2 regions of the Streptomyces sp. NPDC021012 genome follow, and region 2 is predicted to be linked to the other one. Evidence: riboswitches for the same ligand, from Rfam matches in the RefSeq annotation. Region 2 holds a riboswitch; the other holds the start of a gene.
What was found. A riboswitch is a leader RNA that binds a small molecule or an ion and turns the genes downstream of it on or off. The one in region 2 is predicted to bind cobalamin.
Positions count from the first base shown of each region.

Region 1 (6,985 bases), on a different contig from region 2:
CCGCCGCGGCGTCCACGTGATCGTGCGCCCGTCGCCCCGCTCGACCGCGCGGGTCTGCGAGGAGCCGATGAGGAGGAGGGTGCGCATGTCGACCTCGGAGGGGTCCAGGGTCTTGAGGGTGAGGACGCGGACGGACTGCTCCGGGCCACCGACGTCGCGGGCGACGACGACCGGGGTCTCGGGGGCGCGGAGTTCGAGGAGGAGGTCGCGGGCGGCGGCGACCTGGTGGGTGCGGGACTTGGAGCCCGGGTTGTAGAGGGCGATGACGAGGTCGGCGGAGGCGGCGGCGCGGAGGCGGGTCTCGATGACGTCCCAGGGCTTGAGGCGGTCGGAGAGGGAGATGGTGGCGTAGTCGTGGCCGAGGGGGGCGCCCGCGGCTGCGGCGGCCGCGTTGGCGGCCGTCACCCCCGGGAGGACCCGTACGGGCACGTCCGCGTACTGCGGTTCGCAGGCGACCTCCAGGACCGCCGTCGCCATGGCGAAGACGCCCGGGTCGCCGCCGGAGACGACCGCGACCTTGCGGCCGCGCCGGGCCAGGTCGAGGGCGAACTCGGCGCGCTCGGACTCGACCTTGTTGTCGGAGCCGTGGCGGATCTGGCCGGGGCGCAGGACGGGGACCCGGTCGAGGTAGGTGGTGTAGCCGACGAGGACGTCGGCGTTGACGAGCGCGCCGCGCGACTCGGGGGTGAGCCAGGGTGCCCCGGCGGGGCCGGTGCCGACGACGGTGACCTCGCCCCTCTCCCGTACGGGGGGCTGCTGGTCGATGCGGGAGGGGAGGACGGCGACGGAGAAGTACGGGACCGAGGCCGGGTCCACCTCCGTCAGCTTCTCCGTGCGCTCGCCCGCCATGAACGCGCGCTCCACGTACCGGGCGTCGTCCAGGCGGCCCGCGCGCTCCAGGGCCCGCCGCACCGTCGGGAAGGTGCGGCCCAGCTTCATCACGACCGCCGAGTCGGTGCCCGCGAGACGGGCCGTCAGCTCGTCCTCCGGCAGGGTGCCGGGGATGATCGTGAGGACCTCCTCCGCCTCGCACAGCGGCTCGCCGAGCCGGGCGGCGGCGGCGCTCACCGAGGTCACGCCGGGGATGACGGTCGTGTCGTAGCGGTCCGCGAGCCGCTTGTGCATGTGCTGGTACGAGCCGTAGAACAGCGGGTCGCCCTCGGCGAGGACGGCGACGGTGCGCCCGGCGTCCAGGTGCGCGGCGAGGCGGGCCGCGGCCTCCTCGTAGAAGTCGTCCAGGGCGCCCCGGTAGCCGCCCGGGTGGTCCGTGGTCTCCACCGTGAGCGGGTACACCAGCCGCTCCTCGATGTGGTCCTCGCGGAGGTGCTCGGCGGCGATGGAGCGGGCTATGGAGCGGCCGTGGCGGGCCGAGTGGTACGCCACGACGTCGGCCGAGGCGATGGCCTTCACCGCCGCCACCGTCATCAGGTTCGGGTCGCCGGGGCCGAGGCCCACGCCGTACAGCTTGCCGGGCACGGTGCTCACTTCTGGATCTCCGCTTCGTGGGCGAGGGCGTTGAGCGCGGCGGCCGTCATCGCGCTGCCGCCGCGCCGGCCCCGTACGACCAGGTAGTCGAGGCCGAGGGTGTTCTCGGCCAGCGCGTCCTTCGACTCGGCGGCGCCGATGAAGCCGACCGGGATGCCGAGGACGGCGGCGGGCTTCCCCGCGCCCTTCGCGATCATCTCCAGGAGGTGGAAGAGGGCGGTCGGGGCGTTGCCGATGGCGACGACGGAGCCTTCGAGGCGGTCCCGCCACAGTTCGAGGGCGGCGGCGGAGCGGGTGGTGCCGAGCTCGGCGGCCAGGCCGGGGACGGCCGGGTCGGAGAGGGCGCAGAGCACCTCGTTGTCGGCGGGCAGCCGCTTGCGGGTGACGCCGCTGGCGACCATCTGCGCGTCGCAGAGGATGGGCGCGCCGGCCTGGAGGGCGGCGCGGGCGCTCGCGACGACGCCCGGCGAGTACGCGATGTCCTGCACGAGGTCGGTCATGCCGCAGGCGTGGATCATCCGGACCGCCACCTGGGCGACGTCGGCGGGCAGGCCCGCGAGGTCCGCCTCGGCGCGGATCGTGGCAAAGGACCGGCGGTAGATCTCCGTCCCGTCCTTCTCGTAGTCGAACATCCTGGTGCTCTCGCTCATCTCGTGTGGGTCGGCAGGCTGCGGGCCGTGGTCACTGCTTCGGGCAGGGAGGTACGGGGAGTGGGGACGCCGTCCACCAGGTAGGTGTCGTCGCCGGTCGCGAGGACGTCCACCCAGGTGCCGTGCGGGTGGCCGCAGCGGCGCTCGCACCCGGAGTAGTGGACGGGCAGGCCCCCTCGGCGGACGAGCCCGGCGTCCGTCCGTACGTCGGCGAGGGACTTGGCGCAGCCGGGGCGTCCGGTGCAGGCGCTGACCCCGACCGAGGGCAGCTCGGGCCGGGTGATCAGGCCGTGCGCCGCCAGGTCGGGCAGGTCGGGCAGCCGGTCGGCGGCTCCCACGACGACCACCCCGCGCCAGGGCGTGAGCCGCAGCTCCTCGGCCCCGTCGGCCAGGGCCCGCAGCTGGGCGGCGGTCAGCCGGCCGAGCGGGGCGAGGACGTGCAGGGCGCGCTCGCCGAGCGGGCCGGGCGCGGGCGGCGGGGACGCGGGAAGCGGCGGTACGGGTACGGGCTCCGCCGTGATCCCGGCCCGCGCGAGGGCCCCGGCCCAGTCGGGCACGTGCTCCTCGGGCAGTTCGCGGGGCCGCCAGGCCCCGTTCCCGGCGGCCTCGGCGGCGTCGAGGAACGCGAGGGCGGCGGTGAGGGCGGCGCGGACGGGCTCGGCCACCCGGAACGCCCGCGAGCCGAGGCGCAGGAGGGCGGACCCGTCCGGTCCTGCGACCAAGCTCACATCGCCGCCGAGCCCGGCGACGTCCCCGCGCCCGTCGTCCAGGACGAACAGGAACCGTCCCGAAAGGGATGCCGCCCGGGGCTCCGCGCACAGCGCGGCGTCCAGCTCGCGCGCCCACAACTGCACGTCCGCGCAGCCGAGTCCGTCGAGCCCCGCGCCGGGCGAGGCCACGATGTTGCGGACGCGCTCGTGGGTGGGGGAGGGCAGCAGACCGGCCTCGGAGAGGAGCGCGGCGAGCTCGGCCCCGCAGCCCTCGCCGAGCCCGCGCAGCTCGGCGTTGCCGCGCGAGGTGATGCTGATCCGCCCGTCGCCCAGACCCTCGGCCGCACGGGCCAGCACCTCGGTCTGACGTACCGTCAAGCGCCCTGCGGGCAGGCGCAGTCGGGCCAGACGTCCGTCGTCGGCGGGATGCAGGCGCAGCGCCCCGGGGCAGGCGTCGCCACGGTCCCGTACGCGAGCTTCGCCCGGTTCGGGCGTCGGGGGTGGGGTGGGCGGCATGGCGGCGAGCATACCCACGGGGAACCGGCTGACCACCGGGTGTGATCCGGCCGACTTCCGGCCCTCCGGGCCTGCTGGGGCTTGCCGGTCCTTGGCGCTCCGGGCCTGCCGGGGCTTGCTCCCTTCGGCGCCCCGGGTTCGTCGATGCCTGCCGACGCTCGGTGGTTCGGGCTGCCGGCGCTTGCCGCCTCCGGCGCTCCCGGGCCGCCGGCGCTCCGCCCGCGTCGTCGCCGTGCGCCCCGGTGTGATCCCCGGTGTGATCCGGCCGACCCCGACGCTCCCTGGGGCCCGCCCACGGCACGATCTAGGATGCAGAGCGGCATGGGGTCCCAGGACCCCGGGGAGGAAGCCCGGTGAGAATCCGGCGCGGTCCCGCCACTGTGAGCCCGTACCAGCCATGGCACGGGTGAGTCAGGAACTCCCTTCCCCAAGCTCTCGGCTTCGCTCGAGCGAGGGGAGGCCCCATCCCACACGACCACCCGGGGCGCGGACAACCCCGAGGAAGGCCTGAGCTCGCCATGCTCCTGCTGCTGTCGCACTCCGACACCGACCTGCTCAGCGCCCGTGCGGCCGGAGGGCCGGTGGAGTACCGCTTCGCCAACCCCTCCCGGCTCCCGCTCGCCGACCTCCCGGACCTGCTCGACGGCGTCGACCTGGTCGTCGTACGGCTCCTGGGCGGCGTCCGCTCCTGGCAGGAGGGCCTGGACGCGATCCGCGCCGCCGGGAAGCCGGTCGTCGTGCTCAGCGGCGAACAGGCTCCCGACGCCCAGCTGATGGAGGCCTCCACGGTCCCCGTCGGCGTCGCCACCGAGGCGCACGCCTATCTGGCGCACGGCGGCCCGGCGAACCTGGAGCAGCTGGCCCGCTTCCTCTCCGACACCGTCCTGCTCACCGGCCACGGCTTCGAGGCCCCGGCCGCCGCCCCCACCTGGGGGCCCCTTGAGCGGACGCCGAAGGCCGACGTGACCGGCCCGACCGTGGCCGTGCTCTACTACCGCGCCCACCACATGAGCGGGAACACCGCCTTCGTCGACGCCCTGTGCGGCGCGATCGAGGACGCCGGGGCCCGCGCCCTCCCGCTGTACGTGGCGTCCCTGCGCGCCCCCGAGGCGGAGCTCGTCTCCGTACTGCGCGGGGCCGACGCGATCGTCACCACCGTCCTCGCGGCCGGTGGCACCAAGCCCGCCGAGGCGCAGGCCGGAGGCGACGAGGAGGCCTGGGACGCGGGCGCGCTCGCCGCGCTCGACGTGCCGATCCTCCAGGCCCTGTGCCTGACGGGTTCGCGGTCGGCGTGGGAGGAGAACGACGAGGGGCTGTCCCCGCTGGACGCCGCCAGCCAGGTCGCCGTGCCCGAGTTCGACGGCCGCCTCATCACCGTCCCGTTCTCCTTCAAGGAGATCGACGAGGACGGCCTGCCCGCGTACGTCGCCGACGCCGAGCGCGCGGCCCGCGTCGCCGGCATCGCCGTCCGGCACGCCCGGCTCCGCCACATCCCGAACGCCGAGAAGAAGCTCGCGCTCGTCCTCTCCGCGTACCCGACGAAGCACTCCCGCATCGGCAACGCGGTCGGCCTCGACACCCCCGCCTCCGCCGTCGCCCTGCTGCGGCGCCTGATCGCGGAGGGGTACGACTTCGGTCCCGAGGCCGAGCTCCCCGGCATCGTCTCCGGCGACGGCGACGAGCTGATCTACGCCCTCATCGAGGCCGGTGGCCACGACCAGGACTGGCTGACCGAGGAGCAGCTCGCGAAGAACCCGGTCCGCATCCCGGCCGCCGACTACAAGCGCTGGTACGCGACGCTGCCCGCCGAGCTCCGCGAGCAGGTGGAGGAGCACTGGGGCCCGGCGCCCGGCGAGATGTTCCTCGACCGCTCCCGCAACCCGGAGGGCGACATCGTCCTCGCCGCCCTGCGGCGCGGGAACCTCCTCGTCCTCATCCAGCCGCCGCGCGGCTTCGGCGAGAACCCGATCGCGATCTACCACGACCCCGATCTCCCGCCGTCCCACCACTACCTGGCCGCCTACCGCTGGATCGCCGCCCGCGCCGAGGACGGCGGCTTCGGCGCCGACGCCATGGTCCACCTGGGCAAGCACGGCAACCTGGAGTGGCTGCCCGGCAAGAACGCCGGCCTGTCCGCCGCCTGCGGCCCCGACGCGGCCCTCGGCGACATCCCGCTGATCTACCCGTTCCTCGTCAACGACCCGGGCGAGGGCACCCAGGCGAAGCGGCGCGTCCACGCCACGCTCGTCGACCACCTGGTGCCGCCGATGGCCCGCGCCGACTCGTACGGCGACATCGCGCGCCTGGAGCAGCTGCTCGACGAGTACGCCCAGATCAGCTCGATGGACCCGGCGAAGCTCCCGGCCATCCGCGCCCAGATCTGGACCCTGATCCAGGCCGCCAAGCTCGACCACGACCTCGGTCTGGAGGAGCGCCCGGAGGACGACGGCTTCGACGACTTCCTGCTGCACGTCGACGGCTGGCTGTGCGAGGTCAAGGACGCCCAGATCAGGGACGGTCTGCACGTCCTCGGTGGCGCGCCCGAGGGTGAGGCCCGGGTCAACCTGGTCCTCTCGATCCTGCGCGCCCGCCAGATCTGGGGCGGTACGCAGGCGCTCCCGGGTCTGCGCGAGGCCCTGGGCCTGGACGAGTCGGCCGCGACCCGCACCACCGCCGACGAGGCGGAGGCGAAGGCCCGCGAGCTGGTCGAGGCGATGGAGGCGGCGGGCTGGGACGTGGCGGCGATCCCCACGTCGTACGGTCCCGAGGTCCAGGCGGTCCTCCGCTTCGCCTGCGAGCAGGTCGTGCCGCGTCTCGCCGCCACCACCGACGAGCTCGCCCACGCCGTGCACGCGCTCAACGGCGGCTTCGTCCCGGCCGGTCCGTCCGGCTCCCCGCTCCGTGGCCTGGTCAACGTCCTGCCGACCGGCCGGAACTTCTACTCGGTCGACCCGAAGGCCGTGCCGTCCCGGCTCGCCTGGGAGACCGGCCAGGCGCTGGCCGACTCGCTCCTGGAGCGCTACCGCACCGACAACGGCGAGTGGCCGACCTCCGTCGGACTCTCCCTCTGGGGCACCAGCGCGATGCGCACCGCCGGCGACGACGTCGCCGAGGCGCTCGCCCTGCTCGGCGTCCGCCCGCTGTGGGACGAGGCCTCGCGCCGCGTGAACGGCCTGGAGCCGATCCCGCTCGCCGAGCTGGGCCGTCCGCGCATCGACGTGACGCTGCGCATCTCGGGTTTCTTCCGGGACGCCTTCCCGCACGTCATCGGGCTCCTCGACGACGCGGTGCGGCTGGTCGCCTCCCTGGACGAACCGGCGGAGGACAACTACGTACGGGCGCACGCGCAGGCCGACCTCGCCGAGCACGGCGACGAGCGGCGCGCCACCACCCGCATCTTCGGCTCGCGTCCGGGCACGTACGGCGCGGGCATCCTCCAGCTGATCGACTCGCGGGACTGGCGGACGGACGCCGACCTCGCGGAGGTCTACACGGTCTGGGGCGGCTATGCCTACGGCCGTGGCCTCGAAGGCCGCCCGGCCCGGGAGGAGATGGAGACCGCGTACAAGCGGATCGCCGTCGCCGCGAAGAACACGGACACCCGCGAGCACGACATCGCCGACT
Region 1 is NZ_JBIRQU010000005.1:196,366-203,350, reverse strand. Features, by position in the region: gene cobJ (precorrin-3B C(17)-methyltransferase) at 1-1,425, opposite strand, end outside; gene ACH4TP_RS18395 (precorrin-8X methylmutase) at 1,482-2,135, opposite strand; gene ACH4TP_RS18390 (cobalamin biosynthesis protein CobG) at 2,132-3,373, opposite strand; cobalamin riboswitch at 3,668-3,801, shown strand; gene cobN (cobaltochelatase subunit CobN) at 3,880-6,985, shown strand, end outside.
Region 1: it holds a riboswitch for cobalamin, as region 2 does, so the genes downstream of both, cobN (cobaltochelatase subunit CobN) here and ACH4TP_RS28350 (cobalamin biosynthesis protein) in region 2, are expected to answer to the same signal.

Region 2 (6,985 bases):
GACTACACGGCCCGGGACGCCGAGGGCAACGTGTGGAGCTTCGGCACGTACGCCCCCGGCGCCGCCGGGTAGTTCCCCGCTCCCCCGCTCAGGCCCCGCCGGTGTGGACCTGGAAGGCGGCCCGGCGGACCGCCTTGGCCAGGGCCGGGTCCGGGTGGGCCGCGGCCAGGGCGACCAGGACCTGGACGGTGCGGGGGTGACCGATCGCGCGGACCTCGTCGAGCAGGGCCGGGACGGTGCCCTGCACGGCGGAGTCGAGGTGGCGGACGAGCAGCTCGCTCTCGCCGTGGTCGGCGACGGCCGCCGCGGTGTCGACCCAGAGCCAGGTCGCCTCCTCGCGGGTCAGCACCTCCTGGGCGTCGTCGGGGTCGGCCCCCTCGTACTCGGCGAGCCAGAGCAGCGCGTACGGGCGCAGCGAGGGCTCGGTGACGGTGGCGCGCACCTCGGCCTCGGCGGGCGCGCCGACGACGCGGAGCGCCTCGAAGGCGAGCCCGCGCAGGAGGGCGTCCTCGCCGCGGGCCACGGCGAGGAGTTCGCCGACGGCGCTGGAGAGCGTCCGGGCCGCGAGCCAGGCGCGGTACTCGTCGCGGGCCGGGCCCGGGGTGAGCCGGGCGCAGCCGCGGAGCATGTCCTCGGCGGACTGCTCGATGTTGCCCGCGGGGCTCTGCGCGGCGACGCAGATCTGCTCCAGCTTGACCCAGACCGCCCAGTTGCCGAGCGGGGTCAGGGTGGCGTGGCGCTCGTCGGTGCCGGGGTCCAGGGTGAGCGCGCCGACGGCGGCCAGGCCCTCCAGGGCCCAGTCGAGGAGGGCGGGCAACCCATCAGCGGGGCCGGGGCCGGGGGCGTCCGCCGCCTCGGGCGCGGGCTCGGCCGCGGGGACCTCGCAGCGCTCCTCGCGGAGCTCCTCGACGCGCTGGCCGAGGAGGTCGAGGAGGACGGGGACGAGGACCGGGCCCTGGGAGAGCTGGAGCAGCGACAGGACCTGCGGGACGGCCTCGACGACCTCGGCGACGGCCGCCGTGGCGACCCCCTCGGGAGCCGGGTGCACGAGGGACCAGGCGTCGAAGAGGGCGACCCAGCCGCGCAGGACGGCGGAGTCGTCGCGGTCCCAGGCGTGCAGCCGCCAGCCGGGGCGGGCGGTGTCGCCGTGCAGTTCGACGAGTCCGGCGAGCCGGGCACGGTCCCAGCCGGCCCGGACCTGGCCGGGTGTCAGGTCCAGTGCGGCCGCGGCCCGTTCCTGGACGGGGCCCGCTCCGGGACCGGTACGGAGTGCCGTGTCGGCGCCGTGCTCGACGGCGGCCCAGCGGGCGATCCGTACGGCGTCGGCGAGGACGTGCCGGGCCTGGCGGGCGAGCTCCGCCCGGGGCGGGGTCCCCTCGGGCGGCCGCGGCGCCGGCCGGGTGCGCCGGGTCGCCACGGCCCGTCGGGCGGTGGCCAGCGCCCGCGGGCGGACGAGTCGGAGTCTGGAGTTGCGCGCCAATGGTTCATCGGGCTTTCGAGACGTCACGGGGGCAGTCTTCCCGCTGACGGCCCGAAAGCCCAATCGGAATCGGACACCCCGTCGGAACGGGCGCCGCGAGGCCCCGGAAACGGCCTCAGAGCAGCGGGGTGAGGAAGCGGCGCAGGGACTCCTCGTAGCGGACCGGGTCGGCGTTCCACATCGAGGCGTGCGGGGCGTGCCGCACGGTCTGGAGGCCGACCTGACCGGGGCGGCGGGCGGCGAGTTCGACGGAGGGTTCCCAGGGGGCGAGGGTGTCGTCGGGGCCGTGGAAGAGGAGGACGGGGACGCGCAGGGCGTCCGGTTCCGAGACGGTCGCCAGGAGGTCGGGGTGCGGGCCGGTCCTGCCCTGGGCGGCGCGGACGGCGAGCGGGACCAGGGGGCCGGGGACGTGGGAGGCCGCCGCGAGGTTGCGGAGGGTGGCTTCCCGGTCGAGGACCGGGGAGTCGAGGACGAGGCCGCCGATCCGGTCGCGGACGCCCGACTCGGCGGCGGCGCGCAGGGCCATCGAGGCGCCGGTGCCCCAGCCGTGCAGGACGACCTTCCGCGCGCCCCGGCGGACGGCGTAGCGGATGGCGGCGTCGACGTCCCGCCATTCGGAGTCGCCGAGGTGGGCGAGGCCGTCCGGGGAGGCGGGCGCGCCTTCGTCGCCCCGGTAGGCGGGGACGAGGACGGGGACCTTGCGGCGGTTGTAGAAGGGGACGAGGTTCAGCGGGTGCTCGCGGGTGGTGCCGAGGCCGTGCAGGGCGATCACCCAGGTGGTGCGGGCGCCGGTCACGAGCCAGGCGGGCAGCGGGCCGAGCTCGCCGGGGATCTCGGCGTCCTCGTGGGCGAGCCCGAGGGCGCTGAGCGGGGTGCCGATGTGCAGCTGGGGGGTGAGCCGGACGCGGGCGCCCGGGCCGAGGGCGCCGAGCTCGACGCGCTCCAAGCGGCGGACGACGGTGTCGGCGGTGTGCGGGGCCCGGTCGAGGACGGGGCCGAGGACGGCGTGCAGACCGGGGGCCGCCATCCCGTAGGTGCCGGGGCGCAGCGAGGCGAGGCTGCGGGTGAGGGTGACCCGTTCGGGTTCCGTGGCGTGCACGGTGAGCTTGGGGTCTCCGGGCAGGGGTCGTCCGGACGGCGCCTTGAGGACGACGTCGCTGGCGTACCGGCCGGCCGCCACCGCGGCCGCGCCGACACCGATCAGGGTGGTGACGGCCGCTGCCGTCGCTGTAGCCGGGCGCACCTCCCCAGTGTCGGCAGGAGGGGGTGGGGCTGCCACCGGACGGACCCGGCGGAGGGAAGCGGAAGGGTCGCCCCGGGGAGTGACATGGGTCTCCTTCAGGGGGTCCCCCGGTCGGGCGGTCCCGTCCAGGGAGCGGAACGGGATGCGGGGGGAGGAAGCGGGACAGGTCGCATGTGCCCCGTGAGGACCGGGATGCCCGGGGTTCAGGGGTGACCGCATCCTGGACACCGGGCGCCCCGGGACGAGAAGCGGAACCTCTTGACACCGGTTAGGGACACCACGTCGCCCGTCCCAGTTCATCTTCCGTTCACCCAGGTTGCCTACGTTCAACGAAACACTGACGTCGAACGATTGCCTGGGTAAATGGAACACATCACGCTGCTGCTCGCCATTGTGGTCGTGACAGCTCTCGTGTTCGATTTCACGAACGGTTTCCACGACACCGCGAACGCGATGGCCACGACCATCTCGACCGGTGCCCTCAAGCCGAAGACGGCGGTGCTCATGTCCGCCGTGCTGAACCTCGTCGGCGCCTTCCTGTCCGTGGAGGTCGCCAAGACGATCTCCAAGGGACTGGTCAACGAGGACGGCATCCAGCCCGAAGTGATCCTCGCCGCGCTCGTCGGCGCGATCCTCTGGAATCTGGTGACCTGGCTGGTCGGACTGCCCTCCAGCTCCTCGCACGCCCTGATGGGCGGCCTCATCGGCGCGACCGTCGCCTCGATCGGCGTCAGCGGTGTCAACGGCGATGTCGTCGTCTCCAAGGTCCTCATCCCGGCCGTCGCCGCGCCGATCGTCGCCGGAATCGCCGCGATGCTGGGCACGAAGCTGACGTACAAGATCGGCGCCAAGACCTCCGAGAAGGACACGGCCAAGGGCTACCGGGTCGGACAGATCGCCTCCGCCGGTCTCGTCTCCCTCGCCCACGGCACCAACGACGCCCAGAAGACGATGGGCATCATCACCCTCGCCCTGGTCGCCGGCGGCTCCCTCCCCTCGGGTGCCAACCCGCCCGTCTGGGTCATCGTCTCCGCCGGTACGGCGATCGCGCTGGGCACGGCCCTCGGCGGCTGGCGCATCATCCGCACCATGGGCAAGGGCCTCACCGACCTCCAGCCGCAGCAGGGCTTCGCCGCCCAGACCAGCGCCGCCACGGTCATCCTGGCCTCCTCCCACCTGGGCTTCTCCCTCTCCACCACGCACTCCGTCTCCGGCGCCGTCATGGGCGCGGGTCTGGGCCGCAAGGGCGGTGTCGTCCGCTGGTCGACCGCCACCCGCATGTTCGTCGCCTGGGGCCTGACCCTGCCGGCCGCCGGTCTGGTCGGCGCGGGCGCCGAGTACGTCGCCCGCCAGGGCGACTGGGGCGTCTACGTCGTCGCGGCCTTCCTCGCCGCCTCCTGCGTCGGCATCTGGCTCGTCTCCCGCCGCCAGCCGGTCGACCACACCAACGTCAACGAGGTCGAGGCCGACGCCGAGCCCGAGGGCGTCGTGACCACCGCGATCGCGGCCGTCACCCCGCCGCCGGCCGGCTCCGTCGCCGCCGTCGCGGACGAGGACCTGAAGACCACCATCCCCGCGCCGGTCCCCACGGACCCGGCCGCTCCCCCGGCCCCGGCCGCGGTCTAAGGAACTGGAACCAAGCATGAAGATCGACTGGGCAGCCCTCGGCTCCGTCTTCGGAGTCAGCCTCGTGGCGACCGTCGCCCTCGTGGGCCTCTTCACCCTCGGTGTCGTCGGCCTCTCCAAGCAGGAGCGGGCCGCCGCCCAGGGAGGCTCCGCCGCCCTGGCCCGCACCGGCGCCTACGCCTGCTTCGCCCTGTGCCTGGCGGCCGTGGCGTGGGGCATCTACCTGATCGTCGCCTGACGCTCCGGGCGTGACCGGCGGGGCGGTCCGCACCTTCGGGTGCGGGCCGCCCCGCCGTCGTGTTTGTGGTGCTTCGCACAGTGACGCGATGCAGGTCAAGGGTGAGTTGACGGCTGTTCTCGGGCCGTGGTGGACTGCCGGGGCCATTACGGCTGCTGTAGAGGAAGTCCGGTGCGATTCCGGCGCGGTCCCGCCACTGTGACCGGATCCGAAGGGTCCGGGAGTCAGGAACTCTCGCCGCCGGTCACGTCGATCCAGGGCGCGGACCCTGAGTGAGGACACAGCGCCATGCCCGGCCGCAGCCCCACCCCCTCCAGAGCCAGCCGCCTTTCCCCGGACGGATTCGCGTACGGCGCGGCCGCCGGTCTCGCCGTCGACCTGCTCGTCGGCGACCCCCGACGCGGCCATCCCGTCGCCGCCTTCGGCCGGGCCGCGGCCCGGGTCGAGAAGGCCCTGTGGCACGACCACCGCGGCTGGGGCGCCCTGCACACCGCCGTCTGCGCCGGCGCCACCGTCGCGGCCGGCGCCCTCGCCGCCCGGGCGGTACGGGGCAGCCGCGCGGCCTCCGTCGCCCTCACCGCCGCCTCGGTCTGGGCCGTCGTCGGCGGTACGACCCTGGGGCGCGAGGCCCGCGCGATCGGCGGCGCCCTCGCCGCCGGGGACCTGGAGGTCGCCCGGGAGCGGCTGCCGCACCTGTGCGGGCGCGACCCGCAGTCCCTCGACGGTCCCGCGATGGCCCGCGCGGTCGTCGAGTCCGTCGCCGAGAACACCTCCGACGCGGTCGTCGGCGCCCTCTTCTGGGGAGCGGTCGCGGGCGTGCCGGGCCTGCTCGGCTTCCGCGCGGTGAACACCCTCGACGCGATGGTCGGCCACAGGTCCCCCCGCCACCTGCGGTACGGCTGGGCCTCGGCCCGCCTCGACGATGTGGCCGGCTGGCCCGGCGCCCGGCTGACCGCCGCCCTCGCGACCGTCGCCGGCGGGAACCCGCGCGGAGCCGTACGGGCCTGGCGGGCGGACGCCTCGAAGCACCCGAGCCCCAACGCGGGCCCCGTCGAGGCCTCCTTCGCGGGCGCCCTCGGCGTACGGCTCGGGGGGACCCTCTCGTACGCCGGGCGGGTCGAGCACCGGCCCGTCCTCAACGGGGAGGGGCGACCCGTCGAGGTCGCCGACATCGACCGCGCGGTCCGGCTCTCCCGCCGGATCACCGGACTGACCCTGGCCGCCTGCGTGGGCGGCCGCATGATCGCGAGCGCGCTGAAGCGGAGGAACGCATGAGGGGTGGGGGGCTGCTCGTCGCCGGGACCACGTCCGACGCGGGCAAGAGCGTCGTCACGGCCGGCATCTGCCGCTGGCTGGTCCGGCAGGGCATCAAGGTCGCTCCGTTCAAGGGACAGAACATGTCCCTGAACTCCTTCGTCACCCGGGAGGGCGCCGAGATCGGCCGCGCGCAGGCCATGCAGGCGCAGGCCGCCCGGGTCGAGCCCACCGCCCTGATGAACCCGGTGCTGCTCAAGCCCGGCAGCGACCGCTCCAGCCAGGTCGTCCTCATGGGCAAGCCGGTGGGCGAGATGAGCGCCCGCGGCTACCACGGAGGCAGGCAGCAGGCCCTCTTCGAGCCGGTGATGGCGTGCCTGGAGGAGCTCCGGGGCACGTATGACGCCGTGATCTGCGAGGGGGCGGGGAGTCCGGCCGAGATCAACCTGCGGCGCACGGACATCGTGAACATGGGCATCGCGCGCGCCGCGAAGCTGCCCGTCGTCGTGGTCGGGGACATCGACCGGGGCGGGGTCTTCGCCCAGTTCTTCGGGACGACGGCGCTGCTCGCGCCCGAGGACCAGGCGCTCGTCGCGGGCTACCTCGTGAACAAGTTCCGGGGCGACGTGACGCTCCTGGAGCCCGGCCTCGACATGCTGCACGGGCTCACCGGACGCCGGACCTTCGGCGTCCTGCCGTACGCGCACGGGCTCGGCATCGACGAGGAGGACGGCCTGCGGGTCTCCCTGCGGGGCACCGTCCGCGAGTCGGTCGTCGCGCCGCCGGTCGGCGAGGACGTGCTGCGGGTCGCCGTCTGCGCCGTACCGCTGATGTCGAACTTCACCGACGTGGACGCGCTGGCCGCCGAACCGGGCGTCGTCGTCCGCTTCGTCGACCGGCCCGAGGAGCTCGTCGACGCCGACCTCGTCGTCGTGCCGGGCACCCGGGGCACGGTCAAGGCCCTCGCCTGGCTGCGGGAGCGCGGCCTCGCCGACGCCCTCGTCCGGCGCGCGGCCGAGGGCCGGCCGGTGCTCGGCATCTGCGGCGGCTTCCAGGCCCTGGGCGAGCGCATCGAGGACGAGGTCGAGTCGAAGGCCGGAGTCGTCGACGGGCTCGGGCTGCTGCCCGTACGGGTGCGGTTCGG
Region 2 is NZ_JBIRQU010000009.1:281,570-288,554, reverse strand. Features, by position in the region: gene ACH4TP_RS28375 (VOC family protein) at 1-72, shown strand, start outside; gene ACH4TP_RS28370 (hypothetical protein) at 89-1,507, opposite strand; gene ACH4TP_RS28365 (alpha/beta hydrolase) at 1,596-2,723, opposite strand; gene ACH4TP_RS28360 (anion permease) at 3,087-4,349, shown strand; gene ACH4TP_RS28355 (hypothetical protein) at 4,366-4,587, shown strand; cobalamin riboswitch at 4,700-4,842, shown strand; gene ACH4TP_RS28350 (cobalamin biosynthesis protein) at 4,876-5,862, shown strand; gene ACH4TP_RS28345 (cobyric acid synthase) at 5,859-6,985, shown strand, end outside.